DNA from 2 places in the Planococcus kocurii genome. Region 1 is predicted to be linked to the other one. Evidence: a T-box and tRNA genes for the amino acid it is inferred to sense, from the RefSeq annotation. Region 1 holds a T-box; the other holds one or more tRNA genes.
The links. A T-box is a leader RNA that pairs with one kind of tRNA and senses whether it is charged. The one in region 1 lies ahead of leuS (leucine--tRNA ligase), so its partner is inferred to be a tRNA-Leu.
Positions count from the first base shown of each region.

Region 2: it encodes a tRNA-Leu, which carries the amino acid that the T-box ahead of leuS (leucine--tRNA ligase) is inferred to sense. The anticodon was not compared.

Region 1 covers NZ_CP013661.2:502,382-512,623, forward strand. The annotation lists gene AUO94_RS02525 (pseudouridine synthase) at 1-411, opposite strand, end outside; gene AUO94_RS02530 (putative polysaccharide biosynthesis protein) at 422-2,026, opposite strand; gene AUO94_RS02535 (BaiN/RdsA family NAD(P)/FAD-dependent oxidoreductase) at 2,156-3,421, shown strand; gene leuS (leucine--tRNA ligase) at 4,055-6,466, opposite strand; T-box leader at 6,509-6,714, opposite strand; gene AUO94_RS02545 (3-oxoacid CoA-transferase subunit B) at 6,759-7,412, opposite strand; gene AUO94_RS02550 (CoA transferase subunit A) at 7,430-8,122, opposite strand; gene mnmL (tRNA modification radical SAM protein MnmL/YtqA) at 8,275-9,252, shown strand; gene mnmM (tRNA 5-(aminomethyl)-2-thiouridylate-methyltransferase MnmM) at 9,249-9,800, shown strand; gene AUO94_RS02565 (MFS transporter) at 9,865-10,242, opposite strand, start outside.
Region 2 covers NZ_CP013661.2:1,666,331-1,676,572, reverse strand. The annotation lists gene lysS (lysine--tRNA ligase) at 1-17, shown strand, start outside; rRNA gene AUO94_RS08375 (16S ribosomal RNA) at 393-1,942, shown strand; rRNA gene AUO94_RS08370 (23S ribosomal RNA) at 2,141-5,073, shown strand; rRNA gene rrf (5S ribosomal RNA) at 5,212-5,327, shown strand; tRNA gene AUO94_RS08360 (tRNA-Val) at 5,338-5,413, shown strand; tRNA gene AUO94_RS08355 (tRNA-Thr) at 5,426-5,501, shown strand; tRNA gene AUO94_RS08350 (tRNA-Lys) at 5,509-5,584, shown strand; tRNA gene AUO94_RS08345 (tRNA-Leu) at 5,605-5,689, shown strand; tRNA gene AUO94_RS08340 (tRNA-Gly) at 5,695-5,769, shown strand; tRNA gene AUO94_RS08335 (tRNA-Leu) at 5,799-5,887, shown strand; tRNA gene AUO94_RS08330 (tRNA-Arg) at 5,919-5,995, shown strand; tRNA gene AUO94_RS08325 (tRNA-Pro) at 6,022-6,098, shown strand; tRNA gene AUO94_RS08320 (tRNA-Ala) at 6,105-6,180, shown strand; rRNA gene AUO94_RS08315 (16S ribosomal RNA) at 6,416-7,965, shown strand; tRNA gene AUO94_RS08310 (tRNA-Ile) at 8,087-8,163, shown strand; tRNA gene AUO94_RS08305 (tRNA-Ala) at 8,172-8,247, shown strand; gene AUO94_RS17695 (hypothetical protein) at 8,218-8,349, opposite strand; rRNA gene AUO94_RS08300 (23S ribosomal RNA) at 8,369-10,242, shown strand, end outside.

The DNA of each region.
Region 1 (10,242 bases):
AATTACTGCATAGTAAGTTTTGTCTACATGCTTTTTGGGTGATAATAATTCATGGGCTAACTTGCCGTCATTCGTCAGCAACAAAAAACCTTCAGTATCTTTGTCCAGTCGCCCAACTGGAAACGGCTCGAAATGCTGTTCTTGTTCTCCCAATAAATCGATTACCGTTTGGTCGTATTTATCTTCGGTTGCAGAGATGACGTCTTGCGGCTTGTTCATCAGCAAGTAGATAAACTCAGTATAAACAACCGCCTCGCCTTCTACTGCTACTTGATCTGTCTGTTCATCTACATGTATTTTTGGATCACGGACAATTTCCCCGTTCACTTCCACTGCAGTTGATTTCAGTAGGATTTTAACTTCTTTTCTAGAGCCAAAACCCATATTCGAAAGGAATTTATCTATGCGCATTGTGTCACTCCTAAAAGCCTAATTTCCGAGAAATTTTCGTTATTTTTGACCCCATTAACTTTTGTGCTAGTCCTGTTTTCAGTCCAAGATAACCATAAACAACTATTCCCACACCACCAACTAAAAGCAAGCGCAACATTGATAATAATTTATTGTCCATGCCTATAAATAGATCTAATCCCGACATCGCTAAGAAAACCGCTCCCGCCATAATCACGTTTAAGATGACGATTAAAATAACACGTCTTCCAACCATTTGCGAACGGTAATTCATGGTTTTAGCGATGACCACCATGTTCATACCAATCGCTACTAAATAGCCAATAATCGTTGCAGCAATAGCACCGTCTGTTTCAAAGCGTTCGATCAACGGTGTATTTAATACTGCTTTTAATAATAAACCTATCGACAAGTTGATAATAATCCATTTTTGTTTGTTAATCCCTTGTAAAATAGAAGCAGTGACTGGAAAAGCTGAAAATAAAATTGCTACTGGTAAATAATGTGCCAGGATTTCAGATCCAACATCACTGACTTCGTAAAAGACATGGTATAACTCATCAGACAGCATCGTCATACCGATAACAGCCGGTAATGTCAAGAATAGTAGTAACTGTATTGATTGATCGAGTGTTCGCGATACTTGAAGATATTCACGACGCGTAAAATGTTTGGTGATCAATGGAATCAATGCCATTGAAAATCCAGTTGCGAGCATCACAGGAATCATGACTAGCTTATGAGCAGTCAAATTTAGAATTCCAAGAAGATCGATTTCAGAGACATTCCCACCCGAGCTCATCGCTCGGTTAAATGTCATCAAATCAACAAATTGGAATAATGGATTGGCAATTCCTAGGAAAATAACTGGAACCGCGTAAATCAAAATCTCCTTGTACATATCACGTAACTTTACATCGTACGATTCAACGGAGTTCGCTAACAGACGATTATATTCAGGCTTTTTCTTTTTCCAGAAATAGGCTAGTGTCACAACACCACCAAGTGCCCCAACTGCAGCTGACAACACAGCAAATTGAATCGCCGTTTTTGGTGTACCTTCGAAGATATAAATTACTGCATAAGATCCGCCTAATAGGAAAATAATACGAACGATTTGCTCCACTAACTGTGAAACAGCGGTCGGCATCATGTAATTATAGCCTTGGAAAAACCCTCTCCACAAACTCATAAACGGCACGACAATTAATGCAAAGCTGACCCAGCGAATGGCTTCAGTAATGTCGCCTACTGAATAAATAAGCTCATCTTCAGAAATGGTGATGCGCGCTAGTGGTTCTGCGAAGATATAAAGTAAAAGAAACGACACAAAACCAGTAATCATCATTGTCAAAAGACCTGACTTTAATAATCGCCTACCGGTTTCATAATCACCGAGAGAATTGTATTTCGCGGTAAATTTCGAGAACGCAATCGGTGCACCGGAAATAGCCAGTGCCAGCATCAAGTTATACGGGATATACGCATATTGATAAAGTCCGATATTGTCTTTTCCTACCATGCTATAAAACGGGATGATATAAAGAACGCCAAGGATTTTCGATAAAAATAGACCCAAGGTTAAGATGGCTGTACCTTTAATTAATGATGACATTTTACACTTCCTGACTTGTTCGTGATAAAAACAATCTACACGATAGTTTACACCTATAGAAGAAATTACTCAACGTGTTTCGCTGCATCGTGTATACTTGAGAGAAAAACGAAAGCGAGTTCTTATTCTATGTATGACGTTATAATCATAGGCGGAGGTTCCTCCGGCTTAATGGCATCTATTGCCGCAGCTTCGATTAACCAAAAAGTATTGCTGATCGAAAAAGGTAAAAAGTTAGGAAAAAAATTAATTATATCTGGCGGTGGACGTTGCAACGTCACCAATCGATTGCCACTCGATGAAATTGTTAAACACATTCCAGGGAATGGACGTTTTCTTCATAGCCCCTTTTCTGTATTCGATAACGAAGATATTATTTCCTTCTTTGAAGGACTTGGTGTGGCCCTAAAAGAAGAAGACCATGGCCGCATGTTTCCCGTTTCTAATCGGGCACAGGACGTAGCAGATGCCATGTTTAAAGAAATGGAACGACTCAACGTCACCATTTTATTGGATTCACCCGTGAAAAAATTATTAATGACCGATGAAAAAGTAACCGGTGTCCGTCTGCACACTGGTGAAGAATATACGGCGAAAGCAGTGGTTGTAGCGGTTGGAGGCAAAGCCGTGCCACAAACTGGCTCTACTGGAGACGGCTACCCGTGGGCAGAAAAAGCAGGTCATTTGGTGACAGAGCTTTATCCAACTGAAGTACCACTTTTATCAAAAGAACCGTTTATCGTCAGTCGCGAGCTTCAAGGTTTGGCTTTACGTGATGCCGCTGTAACCGTATTAAACAAAAAAGACAAGGTGCTTGTCACGCATCAAATGGACATGCTGTTTACGCATTTTGGATTGAGCGGTCCTGCAGTTTTGCGCTGTAGCCAATACGTTGTCAAAGAAATGAAAAAAAATGGTGGTCACCCAGTTGAAATGCGTATCAATACCTTGCCAGATGAAAATGCAGAATCTGCCTTTCAGCTGTTAAACAATATGATGAAAGACGAACCCAAAAAATCATTGAAAAATGTTTGGAAAAGTTTAGCGCAAGAGCGTTGGTTGCTGTTCCTTATGGGCCGTGCAGAAATTGATCCATTACTGACTGGTGCCGAATTGCCAAGTGACAAAGTACGCGCAATGGCTCAACAGCTAACCGCTTTCACAATGTTCGTTAACGGTACACAATCGATTGAAAAAGCGTTTGTTACGGGTGGCGGTGTATCGATCAAAGAAATCGAACCCAAAACGATGGCTTCTAAAAAGAAACCTGGATTGTATTTCTGTGGTGAAATTTTAGACATTCACGGCTACACGGGTGGCTACAACATCACGTCTGCATTAGTCACAGGCAACGTAGCCGGACAAAGCGCAGCACAATTTGCCAAAGAAAGTTAATGAGAAGGCGGAGGTTAAACGCTATGGGTGATGTAACCGAGTATGTTCTGTTGCTAGTCTATTCCCTTCCACTGCTCATCATTTTCGGCGCCTTGTTAATTGGGCGTGCTTTTGGTAAAAAGAAAAAGAGTTAGTTTTCAAACAAATAAGAAGTGTCTATTTTGAATAACCTGCTCTAAGTGATTGCTTTTCACTCGTTCTCTTAAAAGCCTTTAGTCTATTTTTTGTACCATTAAATCACACTAAAGCTTATGTCCTATCAAAATTGGCCAAAGCAGTTCATACAGACAAACAAGCTACTGGTAACAACACAAAAGAGGCAGACCGGAATTTCTCCGATCTGCCTCTTTTGTTATTCGTTTTAATAAATGCTAACGGAAGACTCCGCTTTTCTTTGTCCAGACTTCGTCTTCCAGCTCCTCGAGTCTTAAGTCAGCCCAGCTGTGTGGCAAAACGCCACTTCGCCAGTCTGCCTTAAGCTTGTCGGAGCTACCGGAAGACTCCGCTTTTCTTTGTCCAGACTTCGTCTTCCAGCTCCTCGAGTCTTAAGTCAGCCCGGCTGTGTGGCAAAACGCCACTTCGCCAGTCTGCCTTAAGCTTGTCGGAGCTACCGGAAGACTCCGCTTTTCTTTGTTAGCCTACTACGATGTTAACTAATTTCCCTGGAATGACGATGACTTTACGTACTTGTTTACCTTCTGTCGCTTTCTGGACTTGTTCGTCTGCAAGTGCAGCTGTTTCTAGTTGTTCTTTTGAGCTGTCTTTAGCGATTGTCAGCTTAGTTTTTACTTTGCCGTTTACTTGAACTACAACTTCGACTTTATCGTCGACCATTTTCGATTCATCGAATTGTGGCCAATTTTCGTAAGAAACAGATCCTTCATGACCCAATTTCTGCCACAGTTCTTCTGCTACGTGAGGTGCGATTGGCGACAGTAATTTCACAAAGCCTTCTACGTATTCTTTCGGAATCGAATCGACTTTGTAGCCTTCATTGATGAACATCATCATTTGTGAAATAGCCGTGTTAAAACGGAGTCCTTCAAAATCGTCCGTGACTTTTTTTACGGTTTGATGATAAACTTTTTCCATTTTGCCATCGTTGGTGTCCGTGACTTTCGCACTCAATTGATCTTCATCCATCAATAAGCGCCAAACGCGGTCTAGGAATCGACGAGAGCCATCTAGTCCGTTTGTCGACCAAGCAATTGATGCTTCAAGTGGCCCCATAAACATTTCGTACATACGTAATGTATCTGCACCGTGGCTTTCGATAATTTGGTCGGGGTTGACGACATTGCCTTTTGATTTCGACATTTTCTCGTTTCCTTCGCCCAGAATCATACCTTGGTTAAACAATTTCTGGAAAGGTTCTTTTGTTGAAACTACACCGATATCGTAAAGCACTTTATGCCAGAAACGGGCATACAGCAAATGAAGCACTGCATGCTCTGCACCGCCGATATAAACATCGACCGGCAACCAGCGTTTCAATAGTTCTGGGTCTGCCAACATTTCGTCATTCGTTGGATCGATAAAGCGCAAGTAATACCAGCAGCTTCCTGCCCATTGTGGCATCGTGTTGGTTTCGCGGCGCCCTTTCATGCCTGTTTCTGGATGAACAATATTGACCCAGTCCGTAATATTAGCAAGCGGTGATTCACCAGTTCCACTTGGCTTAATATCCGTCGTTACCGGCAACATCAATGGCAAATCTTGTTCTTCAACGGGTGTCATCGTGCCGTCTTCCCAGTGGATAATTGGAATCGGCTCGCCCCAGTAACGTTGACGGCTAAACAACCAGTCACGCAAGCGGTACGTAATTTTCTTGTCGCCGACTTTCTTGTCAACTAGCCATGCAATGGCTTTTTCGATTGCTTCTTTTTTGTTCAATCCATTAAGGAAATCGGAATTGATCAATTCGCCATCGCCAGCATAGGCCTCTTCTTTGATATTGCCACCTGATACAACTTCCACAATTGGCAAATCGAATTGCTGAGCAAATTCATAATCGCGCTCGTCGTGAGCAGGAACCGCCATGATGGCACCTGTTCCATAAGTTGCCAATACATAATCGGCAATCCAAATCGGCATTTTCTCACCACTTGCTGGATTTGTTGCATAAGCGCCTGTGAAAACACCTGATTTGTCTTTTGCCAAATCAGTACGTTCCAAATCACTTTTCGTTTTCACGTCATCAATGTATTTTTCAACAGCCTGTTTTTGTTCTACTGTTGTAATCGCAGCTACTAATTTATGTTCAGGGGCTAGTACCGCATAAGTCGCACCAAAAATCGTATCCGGGCGTGTCGTAAATGCGCGGAAAGAATGTTCCGTGTCTGCTACTTGAAATTCCAGTTCTGCGCCTTCTGATTTACCAATCCAGTTGCGTTGCATATCTTTCAAGCTTTCTGGCCAATCCAAGTCTTCCAAATCTTCAAGAAGACGATCTGCATAATTTGTAATACGCAACACCCATTGGCGCATTGGACGACGCTCAACCGGATGACCTCCACGTTCTGATTTGCCATCAATGACTTCTTCATTTGCAAGAACCGTACCGAGTGCTGGGCACCAGTTAACCGCTACTTCGTCAACATACGCCAGTCCTTTATTATACAATTGAATAAAAATCCATTGTGTCCATTTGTAATAAGACGGATCTGTCGTGCTAATCTCACGGTCCCAGTCATATGAAAATCCAAGTTCTTGAATTTGACGTTTAAAGGTTTCAATGTTTTTAGCTGTAAATTCAGCTGGGTCATTTCCAGTATCCAGTGCATATTGCTCTGCCGGCAGACCAAATGCGTCCCAGCCCATTGGGTGAAGAACGTTGTACCCTTGCATGCGTTTGACACGACTTAAAATGTCCGTCGCCGTATAGCCTTCTGGATGTCCTACGTGAAGTCCAGCACCTGATGGATACGGGAACATGTCTAGTGCGTAAAACTTTGGTTTTGATGGGTCATCCACCATTTTAAACGTCTTATTATCTTGCCAATATTTTTGCCATTTTTTCTCAACTAGTTTGTGATTGAATGTCATTTCCGATTCCTCCTCAAAATAAAAAAATCCCGTCCCTTAAAAATAAGGGACGGGATTTTCCCGCGGTACCACCCAAATTAGCGATTGCTCGCTCAACTTGATTCCTTAACGCGGAAAACGGTGTATCTTACTTAGTTTCACATACACGGACTCCAAGGCGAGTTCACTTGCGCATTTTACCAGCTTGCACCTACCGCCGGCTCTCTGTCAAAAACACACAAACTACTAGTCCTCTTCACTGTCATTGGTTATTGTCTCTATTTTAGACGAAGCACTGTTTTTTCGCAATAGCTTAAGAAACTTTGACGTTTTTCGTATTCAACGGTGCGTCTGTAGAATCGATGATATCTTGAACAGTAAAGCCTTCAAATACCTCTGACAACACTAAACCATCTTTTGTTACTTCAATCACTGCACGCTCTGTGATGATTTTGTTGACCACGCCTTTGCCAGTTAACGGCAAATCACATTGTTTTTTGATTTTAGCAGACCCGTCTTTTGACACATGATCCATAATGACAATGACTTTTTTGGCACCATGCACTAAATCCATCGCTCCGCCCATGCCTTTAATCATTTTACCAGGAATCATCCAGTTGGCTAAGTCGCCGTTTTCAGCTACTTCCATTCCACCAAGAATGGCGACATCAATATGTCCGCCGCGAATCATCGCAAAAGATTCCGCACTGGTAAAGAAAGACGATCCTGGGATTGTCGTTACGGTTTCTTTTCCAGCATTGATCAAATCCGGATCTACATTGTCTTCTGTCGGATAAGGACCGATTCCTAAAAGTCCATTTTCTGATTGAAGCACAACACTTTTGTTATCAGAAATGAAATTCGCTACCAAAGTCGGCATACCGATTCCTAAGTTAACGTAATCGCCATCGTTGATTTCTTTTTCAGCGCGTTTTGCAATGCGTTCTCTGACCAATTGTTTATCCAATATTTCTCCACCCTTTCTTAAACAGTGCGTGTTGTAAGACGTTCGATCCGTTTTTCCTGATCTGCTTGAAGCAAGCCTTGTACATAAATGCTTGGCGTTTGAACGTGATTCGGATTGATGTCACCGATTTCCACGATTTCTTCTACTTCCGCAATGGTAATTTTTCCAGCTGCTGCAGCAAGCGGATTGAAGTTTTGTGCCGTTTTGTTGTAAACCAAGTTCCCCATCTTATCAGCTTTATGTGCTCTCACCAAAGCAAAGTCAGCTCTTAATGCGTGTTCTAGTACGTGTTCTTTGCCGTCAAATTCGCGAATTTCTTTGCCTTCTGCAACAGTTGTACCAACCCCAGCTGGTGTAAAAAATGCTGGAATTCCAGCTCCACCTGCGCGCATTTTTTCAGCAAGTGTTCCTTGCGGTGTCAATTCCACTTCGATTTCGCCCGACAATACTTGACGTTCGAATTCTTTGTTTTCACCCACATAAGAACCAATCATTTTTTTTATTTGTTTGTTTTTAAGTAGCAGTCCCAGGCCCCATTCGTCTACACCGCAGTTATTAGAAATGACGGTCAGATTGGTTACCCCTTTATCAACTAGTGCTAAAATAAGTTGTTCAGGTATGCCTACTAACCCAAAACCGCCCACCATAATTGTGGCACCGTCTTGAATTTGTTCAACTGCCTCTTTTGCAGAACTGTAAATCGGTTTCATTCCATTATGCCTCCTCTGACTCATCAACTAAAAAGTAATTAGTAAAACGCTTCCATAACCAATTTAAACAAACTATCGCACTAAACGCAATATTCATAAATATCAGCACTACATTTCACTAGCATTGTTGATCGTTTCCACGGCATGCTACAATGTTGTTTAAGGAGTTGTTACGAGTGAATACAGAATTTCCTTTTTCATCTGATGGAAAACGTTATTATACATGGAATCGCCATTTGCGCGATCATTTTGGTTTTAAGGTCATGAAAATCGCGTTAGATGCCGGATTTGATTGTCCGAACCGGGATGGCACAGTGGCACACGGTGGCTGTACATTTTGCAGCGTTGCAGGTTCTGGTGATTTTGCTGGAGACCGTGTGGACTCGATTCCCAAGCAATTTGATAAAATCAAAGAAAAAATGCATCGCAAATGGAAAGATGCTAAATACATGGCGTACTTCCAAGCCTATACCAATACACATGCGCCGTTACCGGTGATTAAAGAAAAGTTTGAAGCGGCACTTGAGCAAGAAAATGTTATCGGGTTAAGCATCGCAACGCGTCCGGACTGTTTGCCAGACGATGTCGTAGATTATTTAGCCGAATTAAACGAACGAACGTATTTATGGGTCGAACTTGGCTTGCAAACGGTTCATGAGCGAACGGCCCTTTTGGTCAACCGTGCACATGATTTTGAAGCTTATGTCGAGGGCGTAACGAAATTACGCACGCGCGGCATCCGGGTATGTACACATATCATCAACGGCTTACCACTTGAAGACCGTGACATGATGATGGAAACTGCGCGTGAAGTGGCAAAACTTGATGTTCAAGGCATTAAAATTCACTTATTGCATTTATTAAAAGGCACACCAATGGTTAAGCAATACGAAAAAGGCATGGTCGAGTTTCTTGAAAAGCAAGAATACATTCACTTAGTCGCCGACCAACTTGAAGTGTTGCCACCTGACATGGTCGTGCAACGCATTACAGGAGATGGCCCGATAGACTTAATGATTGGTCCGATGTGGAGCGCAAACAAATGGGAAGTCTTAAACGGCATCGATGCAGAACTCGCACGCCGTGAAAGTTGGCAAGGTAAACGGGCTACAGGGAGTGTGACTTCATGACGGTACAACGTGTATTGCCTTTTACAAAATCATTACTTGAACAAGCGGTCTCTTCTGGAGACGTAGTCATTGACGGCACTGCTGGCAACGGACATGATACACACTTTCTTGCGAGTTTAACTGGAGCAACCGGAAAAGTTTTCGCTTTTGATATACAACAAGAAGCAATACAGGCGACTCGAGAGCGTGTCCAAGAGTTTGACCACGTCGAACTGATTCACGACAGCCATGCCAAAATAAAAAACTATGTGTCACAACCCATTGCTGCTGCTGTTTTCAACCTTGGCTATTTGCCAAAAGGCGATCACTCCATAATTACGAAAGCACAAAGTACACTTTCTTCTCTCGAACAATGTTTAGAGCTGTTGAAAATAAAAGGTGTTTTGTTAGTGGTCGTATACAGTGGACACGAAGGTGGCAGCGAAGAACGGGATGCTGTTATGGAATTCGTTTCCTCACTTCCGCAAAAAACTTTTGATGTGCTGAAATATGAGTTTATCAACCAGCAACATTCACCTCCGTTTCTTTTAGCAATTGAGAAAAAATAAGAAATCATTTAAAAAACGCAGAAAAGAGCACTTGCTCTTTTCTGCGTTTTTTAAGCTTAGTTTTCTATTCCTTCTTTTCCGGCGGATTTGCTAGTAAAGCTGCCACAATTCCAAGAAGCGGGAAAATCATAATAACCCATAACACTTCCTTATAGCCGCCAAAGAAATCGTAAAACAAGCCGAACGGCAACGGCCCAAGAGCAGAACCAACGACCATAAAGGCCATCGAAATACCGGTTATGCTACCAAGGTATTGCCGACCGAAATAATTCGGCCATACAACACTGAGAGTTACCCGTTCAATTCCCAACATAAAGCCCCAAACAACCGCAAATAGAATCGCGCCTGAAAACAGGTCCGCTTCTTTTAATAAAAAAATTGAGGCGATTTCCCCAACGAATACAAAAGCTAACATCCACTGCACACGTATTTTATCAAGCAA
Region 2 (10,242 bases), 1.2 Mb from region 1:
TGCGACCTAAAGAATAAGAGAGTGTTTCAAAAAAACCGGTTTAAAGGGGTTTAACCTTTAAATCGGTGATTTTTTAAAAAAGTACTTGTATCTATTTCGAAACGATGCTATACTATTTCTTGTCGCGTTTTTCATAATAAAAGATGCGAAGAAAACATTAACAAAAAAGTTGTTGACTTCTGAATGAGAAGTTGGTAATATTGAAAAGTCGCCATTACAGAAACGGCGAACAACTTGAACCTTGAAAACTGAACAGCAAAACGTCAACAAATAGCAACGGCCGCGCAAAACGGCCCGCGCAAAACTTACTGATCAGCATCACGCAGATCAAAGCGAATCGTGCGTCTTCGGACGGCGATACGCCAGCAGTATTGAGCAATCAACACTACTCTATAATGGAGAGTTTGATCCTGGCTCAGGACGAACGCTGGCGGCGTGCCTAATACATGCAAGTCGAGCGGAACTTTGGGAGCTTGCTCCCATTGTTTAGCGGCGGACGGGTGAGTAACACGTGGGCAACCTGCCCTGCAGATCGGGATAACTCCGGGAAACCGGTGCTAATACCGAATAGTTTGCGGCCTCTCCTGAGGCTGTACGGAAAGACGGTTTCGGCTGTCACTGCAGGATGGGCCCGCGGCGCATTAGCTAGTTGGTGGGGTAATGGCCTACCAAGGCGACGATGCGTAGCCGACCTGAGAGGGTGATCGGCCACACTGGGACTGAGACACGGCCCAGACTCCTACGGGAGGCAGCAGTAGGGAATCTTCCGCAATGGACGAAAGTCTGACGGAGCAACGCCGCGTGAGTGACGAAGGTTTTCGGATCGTAAAACTCTGTTGTGAGGGAAGAACAAGTACCAAGTAACTACTGGTACCTTGACGGTACCTCACCAGAAAGCCACGGCTAACTACGTGCCAGCAGCCGCGGTAATACGTAGGTGGCAAGCGTTGTCCGGAATTATTGGGCGTAAAGCGCGCGCAGGCGGTTCCTTAAGTCCGATGTGAAAGCCCACGGCTCAACCGTGGAGGGTCATTGGAAACTGGGGAACTTGAGTGCAGAAGAGGAAAGTGGAATTCCATGTGTAGCGGTGAAATGCGTAGAGATGTGGAGGAACACCAGTGGCGAAGGCGACTTTCTGGTCTGTAACTGACGCTGAGGCGCGAAAGCGTGGGGAGCAAACAGGATTAGATACCCTGGTAGTCCACGCCGTAAACGATGAGTGCTAAGTGTTAGGGGGTTTCCGCCCCTTAGTGCTGCAGCTAACGCATTAAGCACTCCGCCTGGGGAGTACGGCCGCAAGGCTGAAACTCAAAGGAATTGACGGGGGCCCGCACAAGCGGTGGAGCATGTGGTTTAATTCGAAGCAACGCGAAGAACCTTACCAGGTCTTGACATCCCACTGACCGGTGTAGAGATACACTTTTCCCTTCGGGGACAGTGGTGACAGGTGGTGCATGGTTGTCGTCAGCTCGTGTCGTGAGATGTTGGGTTAAGTCCCGCAACGAGCGCAACCCTTGATCTTAGTTGCCAGCATTCAGTTGGGCACTCTAAGGTGACTGCCGGTGACAAACCGGAGGAAGGTGGGGATGACGTCAAATCATCATGCCCCTTATGACCTGGGCTACACACGTGCTACAATGGACGGTACAAAGGGCTGCAACCCCGCGAGGGCAAGCCAATCCCAGAAAACCGTTCTCAGTTCGGATTGCAGGCTGCAACTCGCCTGCATGAAGCCGGAATCGCTAGTAATCGTGGATCAGCATGCCACGGTGAATACGTTCCCGGGCCTTGTACACACCGCCCGTCACACCACGAGAGTTTGTAACACCCGAAGTCGGTGAGGTAACCCTTGTGGAGCCAGCCGCCGAAGGTGGGACAGATGATTGGGGTGAAGTCGTAACAAGGTAGCCGTATCGGAAGGTGCGGCTGGATCACCTCCTTTCTAAGGATAAATTCGGAACCGAGCTTGGCTCGGGGTTGACGTTTTGCGTTCAGTTTTGAAGGTTCACCTTCAGGCGGCAACGCCTTTTTTTGTGACTTTCACTCTTGTTCTTTGAAAACTGGATAAAACGACATTGAAACAAATGCAAGTAATTCAAGTACGCGTGACGATTTCGTCACAACTTTTTAATTAACCAGTGGTTAAGTTAGAAAGGGCGCACGGTGGATGCCTTGGCACTAGGAGCCGAAGAAGGACGGCACTAACACCGATATGCTTCGGGGAGCTGTAAGTGAGCTGTGATCCGGAGATTTCCGAATGGGGGAACCCACTGCCTTTAATCGGGTAGTATCCATGTGTGAATCTATAGCACATGAGAAGGCAGACCCAGGGAACTGAAACATCTAAGTACCTGGAGGAAGAGAAAGCAAATGCGATTCCCTGAGTAGCGGCGAGCGAAACGGGATCAGCCCAAACCAAGAGGCTTGCCTCTTGGGGTTGTAGGACACTCTATACGGAGTTACAAAAGATAGGATTAGGCGAAGCGACCTGGAACGGTCCGCCGCAGCGGGTAACAGCCCCGTAGCCGAAAACCCTATCCCTCCAGAGTGGATCCTGAGTACGGCGGAACACGTGAAATTCCGTCGGAATCTGGGAGGACCATCTCCCAAGGCTAAATACTTCCTAGTGACCGATAGTGAACCAGTACCGTGAGGGAAAGGTGAAAAGCACCCCGGAAGGGGAGTGAAATAGATCCTGAAACCGTGTGCCTACAAGTAGTCAAAGCCCGTTAATGGGTGATGGCGTGCCTTTTGTAGAATGAACCGGCGAGTTACGATTGCATGCAAGGTTAAGCTGAGAAGGCGGAGCCGCAGCGAAAGCGAGTCTGAATAGGGCGACAGAGTATGCAGTTGTAGACCCGAAACCAGGTGATCTACCCATGTCCAGGGTGAAGGTAAGGTAACACTTACTGGAGGCCCGAACCCACGCACGTTGAAAAGTGCGGGGATGAGGTGTGGGTAGCGGAGAAATTCCAATCGAACCTGGAGATAGCTGGTTCTCTCCGAAATAGCTTTAGGGCTAGCCTCAAGATTGAGAATCCTGGAGGTAGAGCACTGTTTGGACTAGGGGCCCATCCCGGGTTACCGAATTCAGACAAACTCCGAATGCCAGTGATTTATGCTTGGGAGTCAGACTGCGAGTGATAAGATCCGTAGTCAAGAGGGAAACAGCCCAGACCACCAGCTAAGGTCCCCAAATATCCGTTAAGTGGAAAAGGATGTGGCGTTGCTTAGACAACCAGGATGTTGGCTTAGAAGCAGCCATCATTTAAAGAGTGCGTAATAGCTCACTGGTCGAGTGACACTGCGCCGAAAATGTACCGGGGCTAAACGGATTACCGAAGCTGTGGATGGATCTCGTTAGAGATCCGTGGTAGGAGAGCGTTCTAAGGGCGTTGAAGTCAGACCGGAAGGACTGGTGGAGCGCTTAGAAGTGAGAATGCCGGTATGAGTAACGAAAGACGGGTGAGAATCCCGTCCACCGAATGCCTAAGGTTTCCTGAGGAAGGCTCGTCCGCTCAGGGTTAGTCGGGACCTAAGTCGAGGCCGATAGGCGTAGACGATGGACAACAGGTTGATATTCCTGTACCACCTCCCCGCCGTTTGAGCAATGGGGGGACGCAGAAGGATAAGGAGAGCGTGCCGTTGGTTGTGCACGTCCAAGCAGTGAGGCGTGAAATGAGGCAAATCCCATTTCTGATACGTTGAGCTGTGACGGCAAGAGGGTTTACCCTTGAGTCCCTGATTTCACACTGCCAAGAAAAGCCTCTAGCGAGGCGGGAGGTGCCCGTACCGCAAACCGACACAGGTAGGCGAGAAGAGAATTCTAAGGTGAGCGAGTGAACTCTCGTTAAGGAACTCGGCAAAATGACCCCGTAACTTCGGGAGAAGGGGTGCTCTGGTAGGGTGAATAGCCCGAGAGAGCCGCAGTGAATAGGCCCAGGCGACTGTTTAGCAAAAACACAGGTCTCTGCAAAACCGTAAGGTGACGTATAGGGGCTGACGCCTGCCCGGTGCTGGAAGGTTAAGAGGAGTGCTTAGCGCAAGCGAAGGTGCGAATTGAAGCCCCAGTAAACGGCGGCCGTAACTATAACGGTCCTAAGGTAGCGAAATTCCTTGTCGGGTAAGTTCCGACCCGCACGAAAGGCGTAACGATCTGGGCACTGTCTCAACGAGAGACTCGGTGAAATTATAGTACCTGTGAAGATGCAGGTTACCCGCGACAGGACGGAAAGACCCCGTGGAGCTTTACTGTAGCCTGATATTGAATTTTGGTGCAACTTGTACAGGATAGGTAGGAGCCTGAGATTCCGGAGCGCTAGCTTCGGAGGAGGCGTCAGTGGGATACTACCCTGGTTGTATTGAAATTCTAACCCACAAGCCTGATCGGCTTGGGAGACAGTGTCAGGCGGGCAGTTTGACTGGGGCGGTCGCCTCCTAAAGAGTAACGGAGGCGCCCAAAGGTTCCCTCAGAATGGTTGGAAATCATTCGTAGAGTGTAAAGGCAGAAGGGAGCTTGACTGCGAGACGTACAGGTCGAGCAGGGTCGAAAGACGGGCTTAGTGATCCGGTGGTTCCGCATGGAAGGGCCATCGCTCAACGGATAAAAGCTACCCCGGGGATAACAGGCTTATCTCCCCCAAGAGTCCACATCGACGGGGAGGTTTGGCACCTCGATGTCGGCTCATCGCATCCTGGGGCTGTAGTCGGTCCCAAGGGTTGGGCTGTTCGCCCATTAAAGCGGTACGCGAGCTGGGTTCAGAACGTCGTGAGACAGTTCGGTCCCTATCCGTCGCGGGCGCAGGAAATTTGAGAGGAGCTGTCCTTAGTACGAGAGGACCGGGATGGACACACCGCTGGTGTACCAGTTGTTCTGCCAAGGGCATCGCTGGGTAGCTATGTGTGGCCGGGATAAGTGCTGAAAGCATCTAAGCACGAAGCCCCCCTCAAGATGAGATTTCCCATTGCGCAAGCAAGTAAGATCCCTCAAAGACGATGAGGTAGATAGGTTCGAGGTGGAAGCGTAGCGATACGTGCAGCTGACGAATACTAATCGATCGAGGACTTAACCAACACACTGTATGCGAAAAACTTGCTTGTTTCACCCGTCGTTTATCCAGTTTTGAAAGAATAAGCCCAAGTTTTTGTAAAAAAAGCTTGAAAAAACCAGTACTACTGGTATAATAAATCTTGTCTTTCAAAACCAAATAGTCCAGTGATGATGGCAAAGAGGCCACACCCGTTCCCATCCCGAACACGGCAGTTAAGCTCTTTTGCGCCGATGGTAGTTGGGGGTTTCCCCCTGTGAGAGTAGGACGTCGCTGGGCAATATATATCGGAGGATTAGCTCAGCTGGGAGAGCATCTGCCTTACAAGCAGAGGGTCGGCGGTTCGATCCCGTCATCCTCCACCATTTATTTCTTTTGCCGGAGTAGCTCAGTTGGTAGAGCAACTGACTTGTAATCAGTAGGTCGAGGGTTCGACTCCTTTCTCCGGCACCACTTTTTCGAGCCATTAGCTCAGCTGGTAGAGCATCTGACTTTTAATCAGAGGGTCGAAGGTTCGAATCCTTCATGGCTCACCATTTTAATTTTATATTGCCACGCGGGTGTGGCGGAACTGGCAGACGCACTAGACTTAGGATCTAGCGCCTTCGGGCGTGGGGGTTCGACTCCCTTCACCCGCACCATTTTTGCGGAAGTAGTTCAGTGGTAGAACGCCACCTTGCCAAGGTGGAGGTCGCGAGTTCGAACCTCGTCTTCCGCTCCATATTTATTTGCACGTGATACCGACCCTTAGCCGGGGTGGCGGAACTGGCAGACGCACAGGACTTAAAATCCTGCGGTAGGTGACTACCGTACCGGTTCGATTCCGGTCCTCGGCACCATCTTTTCACGAAATAGTGAATAGCATCATATGCGCCCGTAGCTCAATTGGATAGAGTACTTGACTACGAATCAAGCGGTTAGAGGTTCGAGTCCTCTCGGGCGCACCATATTTTTATACTCAGCAACTCAAGTTCGGGAAGTAGCTCAGCTTGGTAGAGCACTTGGTTTGGGACCAAGGGGTCGCAGGTTCGAATCCTGTCTTCCCGACCAAACAATGGGGCCTTAGCTCAGCTGGGAGAGCGCCTGCCTTGCACGCAGGAGGTCAGCGGTTCGATCCCGCTAGGCTCCACCAATTATTTAACTTTGAACCTTGAAAACTGAACAGCAAAACGTCAACGAAAGACGTCACGAGCACTTCGGTGCGAGAACGGCTTTTGCGAAGTTTGCCTTATGGCAATCAGAGCAAAGTTGTTTTCCTTCTCGGTGTTCGTGACGACAACTTACTGATCAGCATCACGCAGATCAAAGCGAATCGTGCGTCTTCGGACGGCGATACGCCAGCAGTATTGAGCAATCAACACTACTCTATAATGGAGAGTTTGATCCTGGCTCAGGACGAACGCTGGCGGCGTGCCTAATACATGCAAGTCGAGCGGAACTTTGGGAGCTTGCTCCCATTGTTTAGCGGCGGACGGGTGAGTAACACGTGGGCAACCTGCCCTGCAGATCGGGATAACTCCGGGAAACCGGTGCTAATACCGAATAGTTTGCGGCCTCTCCTGAGGCTGCACGGAAAGACGGTTTCGGCTGTCACTGCAGGATGGGCCCGCGGCGCATTAGCTAGTTGGTGGGGTAATGGCCTACCAAGGCGACGATGCGTAGCCGACCTGAGAGGGTGATCGGCCACACTGGGACTGAGACACGGCCCAGACTCCTACGGGAGGCAGCAGTAGGGAATCTTCCGCAATGGACGAAAGTCTGACGGAGCAACGCCGCGTGAGTGACGAAGGTTTTCGGATCGTAAAACTCTGTTGTGAGGGAAGAACAAGTACCAAGTAACTACTGGTACCTTGACGGTACCTCACCAGAAAGCCACGGCTAACTACGTGCCAGCAGCCGCGGTAATACGTAGGTGGCAAGCGTTGTCCGGAATTATTGGGCGTAAAGCGCGCGCAGGCGGTTCCTTAAGTCCGATGTGAAAGCCCACGGCTCAACCGTGGAGGGTCATTGGAAACTGGGGAACTTGAGTGCAGAAGAGGAAAGTGGAATTCCATGTGTAGCGGTGAAATGCGTAGAGATGTGGAGGAACACCAGTGGCGAAGGCGACTTTCTGGTCTGTAACTGACGCTGAGGCGCGAAAGCGTGGGGAGCAAACAGGATTAGATACCCTGGTAGTCCACGCCGTAAACGATGAGTGCTAAGTGTTAGGGGGTTTCCGCCCCTTAGTGCTGCAGCTAACGCATTAAGCACTCCGCCTGGGGAGTACGGCCGCAAGGCTGAAACTCAAAGGAATTGACGGGGGCCCGCACAAGCGGTGGAGCATGTGGTTTAATTCGAAGCAACGCGAAGAACCTTACCAGGTCTTGACATCCCACTGACCGGTGTAGAGATACACTTTTCCCTTCGGGGACAGTGGTGACAGGTGGTGCATGGTTGTCGTCAGCTCGTGTCGTGAGATGTTGGGTTAAGTCCCGCAACGAGCGCAACCCTTGATCTTAGTTGCCAGCATTCAGTTGGGCACTCTAAGGTGACTGCCGGTGACAAACCGGAGGAAGGTGGGGATGACGTCAAATCATCATGCCCCTTATGACCTGGGCTACACACGTGCTACAATGGACGGTACAAAGGGCTGCAACCCCGCGAGGGCAAGCCAATCCCAGAAAACCGTTCTCAGTTCGGATTGCAGGCTGCAACTCGCCTGCATGAAGCCGGAATCGCTAGTAATCGTGGATCAGCATGCCACGGTGAATACGTTCCCGGGCCTTGTACACACCGCCCGTCACACCACGAGAGTTTGTAACACCCGAAGTCGGTGAGGTAACCCTTGTGGAGCCAGCCGCCGAAGGTGGGACAGATGATTGGGGTGAAGTCGTAACAAGGTAGCCGTATCGGAAGGTGCGGCTGGATCACCTCCTTTCTAAGGATAAATTCGGAACCGAGCTTGGCTCGGGGTTGACGTTTTGCGTTCAGTTTTGAAGGTTCATTTTTAATGGCGACATTGAATTGATCTTCTATCAGTATTACAATTATACTCAAGAGGGCCTATAGCTCAGCTGGTTAGAGCGCACGCCTGATAAGCGTGAGGTCGATGGTTCGAGTCCATTTAGGCCCACCATTCTTCTTGGGGCCTTAGCTCAGCTGGGAGAGCGCCTGCCTTGCACGCAGGAGGTCAGCGGTTCGATCCCGCTAGGCTCCACCAATCATTTTGCAAGTAGAAATGATGACTTTGTTCTTTGAAAACTGGATAAAACGACATTGAAACAAATGCAAGTAATTCAAGTACGCGTGACGATTTCGTCACAACTTTTTAATTAACCATTGGTTAAGTTAGAAAGGGCGCACGGTGGATGCCTTGGCACTAGGAGCCGAAGAAGGACGGCACTAACACCGATATGCTTCGGGGAGCTGTAAGTGAGCTGTGATCCGGAGATTTCCGAATGGGGGAACCCACTGCCTTTAATCGGGTAGTATCCATGTGTGAATCTATAGCACATGAGAAGGCAGACCCAGGGAACTGAAACATCTAAGTACCTGGAGGAAGAGAAAGCAAATGCGATTCCCTGAGTAGCGGCGAGCGAAACGGGATCAGCCCAAACCAAGAGGCTTGCCTCTTGGGGTTGTAGGACACTCTATACGGAGTTACAAAAGATAGGATTAGGCGAAGCGACCTGGAACGGTCCGCCGCAGCGGGTAACAGCCCCGTAGCCGAAAACCCTATCCCTCCAGAGTGGATCCTGAGTACGGCGGAACACGTGAAATTCCGTCGGAATCTGGGAGGACCATCTCCCAAGGCTAAATACTTCCTAGTGACCGATAGTGAACCAGTACCGTGAGGGAAAGGTGAAAAGCACCCCGGAAGGGGAGTGAAATAGATCCTGAAACCGTGTGCCTACAAGTAGTCAAAGCCCGTTAATGGGTGATGGCGTGCCTTTTGTAGAATGAACCGGCGAGTTACGATTGCATGCAAGGTTAAGCTGAGAAGGCGGAGCCGCAGCGAAAGCGAGTCTGAATAGGGCGACAGAGTATGCAGTTGTAGACCCGAAACCAGGTGATCTACCCATGTCCAGGGTGAAGGTAAGGTAACACTTACTGGAGGCCCGAACCCACGCACGTTGAAAAGTGCGGGGATGAGGTGTGGGTAGCGGAGAAATTCCAATCGAACCTGGAGATAGCTGGTTCTCTCCGAAATAGCTTTAGGGCTAGCCTCAAGATTGAGAATCCTGGAGGTAGAGCACTGTTTGGACTAGGGGCCCATCCCGGGTTACCGAATTCAGACAAACTCCGAATGCCAGTGATTTATGCTTGGGAGTCAGACTGCGAGTGATAAGATCCGTAGTCAAGAGGGAAACAGCCCAGACCACCAGCTAAGGTCCCCAAATATCCGTTAAGTGGAAAAGGATGTGGCGTTGCTTAGACAACCAGGATGTTGGCTTAGAAGCAGCCATCATTTAAAGAGTGCGTAATAGCTCACTGGTCGAGTGACACTGCGCCGAAAATGTACCGGGGCTAAACGGATTACCGAAGCTGTGGATGGATCTCGTTAGAGATCCGTGGTAGGAGAGCGTTCTAAGGGCGTTGAAGTCAGACCGGAAGGACTGGTGGAGCGCTTAGAAGTGAGAATGCCGGTATGAGTAACGAAAGACGGGTGAGAATCCCGTCCACCGAATGCCTAAGGTTTCCTGAGGAAGGCTCGTCCGCTCAGGGTTAGTCGGGACCTAAGTCGAGGCCGATAGGCGTAGACGATGGACAACAGGTTGATATTCCTGTACCACCTCCCCGCCGTTTGAGCAATGGGGGGACGCAGAAGGATAAGGAGAGCGTGCCGTTGGTTGTGCACGTCCAAGCAGTGAGGCGTGAAATGAGGCAAATCCCATTTCTAATACGTTGAGCTGTGACGGCAAGAGGGTTTACCCTTGAGTCCCTGATTTCACACTGCCAAGAAAAGCCTCTAGCGAGGCGGGAGGTGCCCGTACCGCAAACCGACACAGGTAGGCGAGAAGAGAATTCTAAGGTGAGCGAGTGAACTCTCGTTAAGGAACTCGGCAAAATGACCCCGTAACTTCGGGAGAAGGGGTGCTCTGGTAGGGTGAATAGCCCGAGAGAGCCGCAGTGAATAGGCCCAGGCGACTGTTTAGCAAAAACACAGGTCTCTGCAAAACCGTAAGGTGACGTATAGGGGCTGACGCCTGCCCGG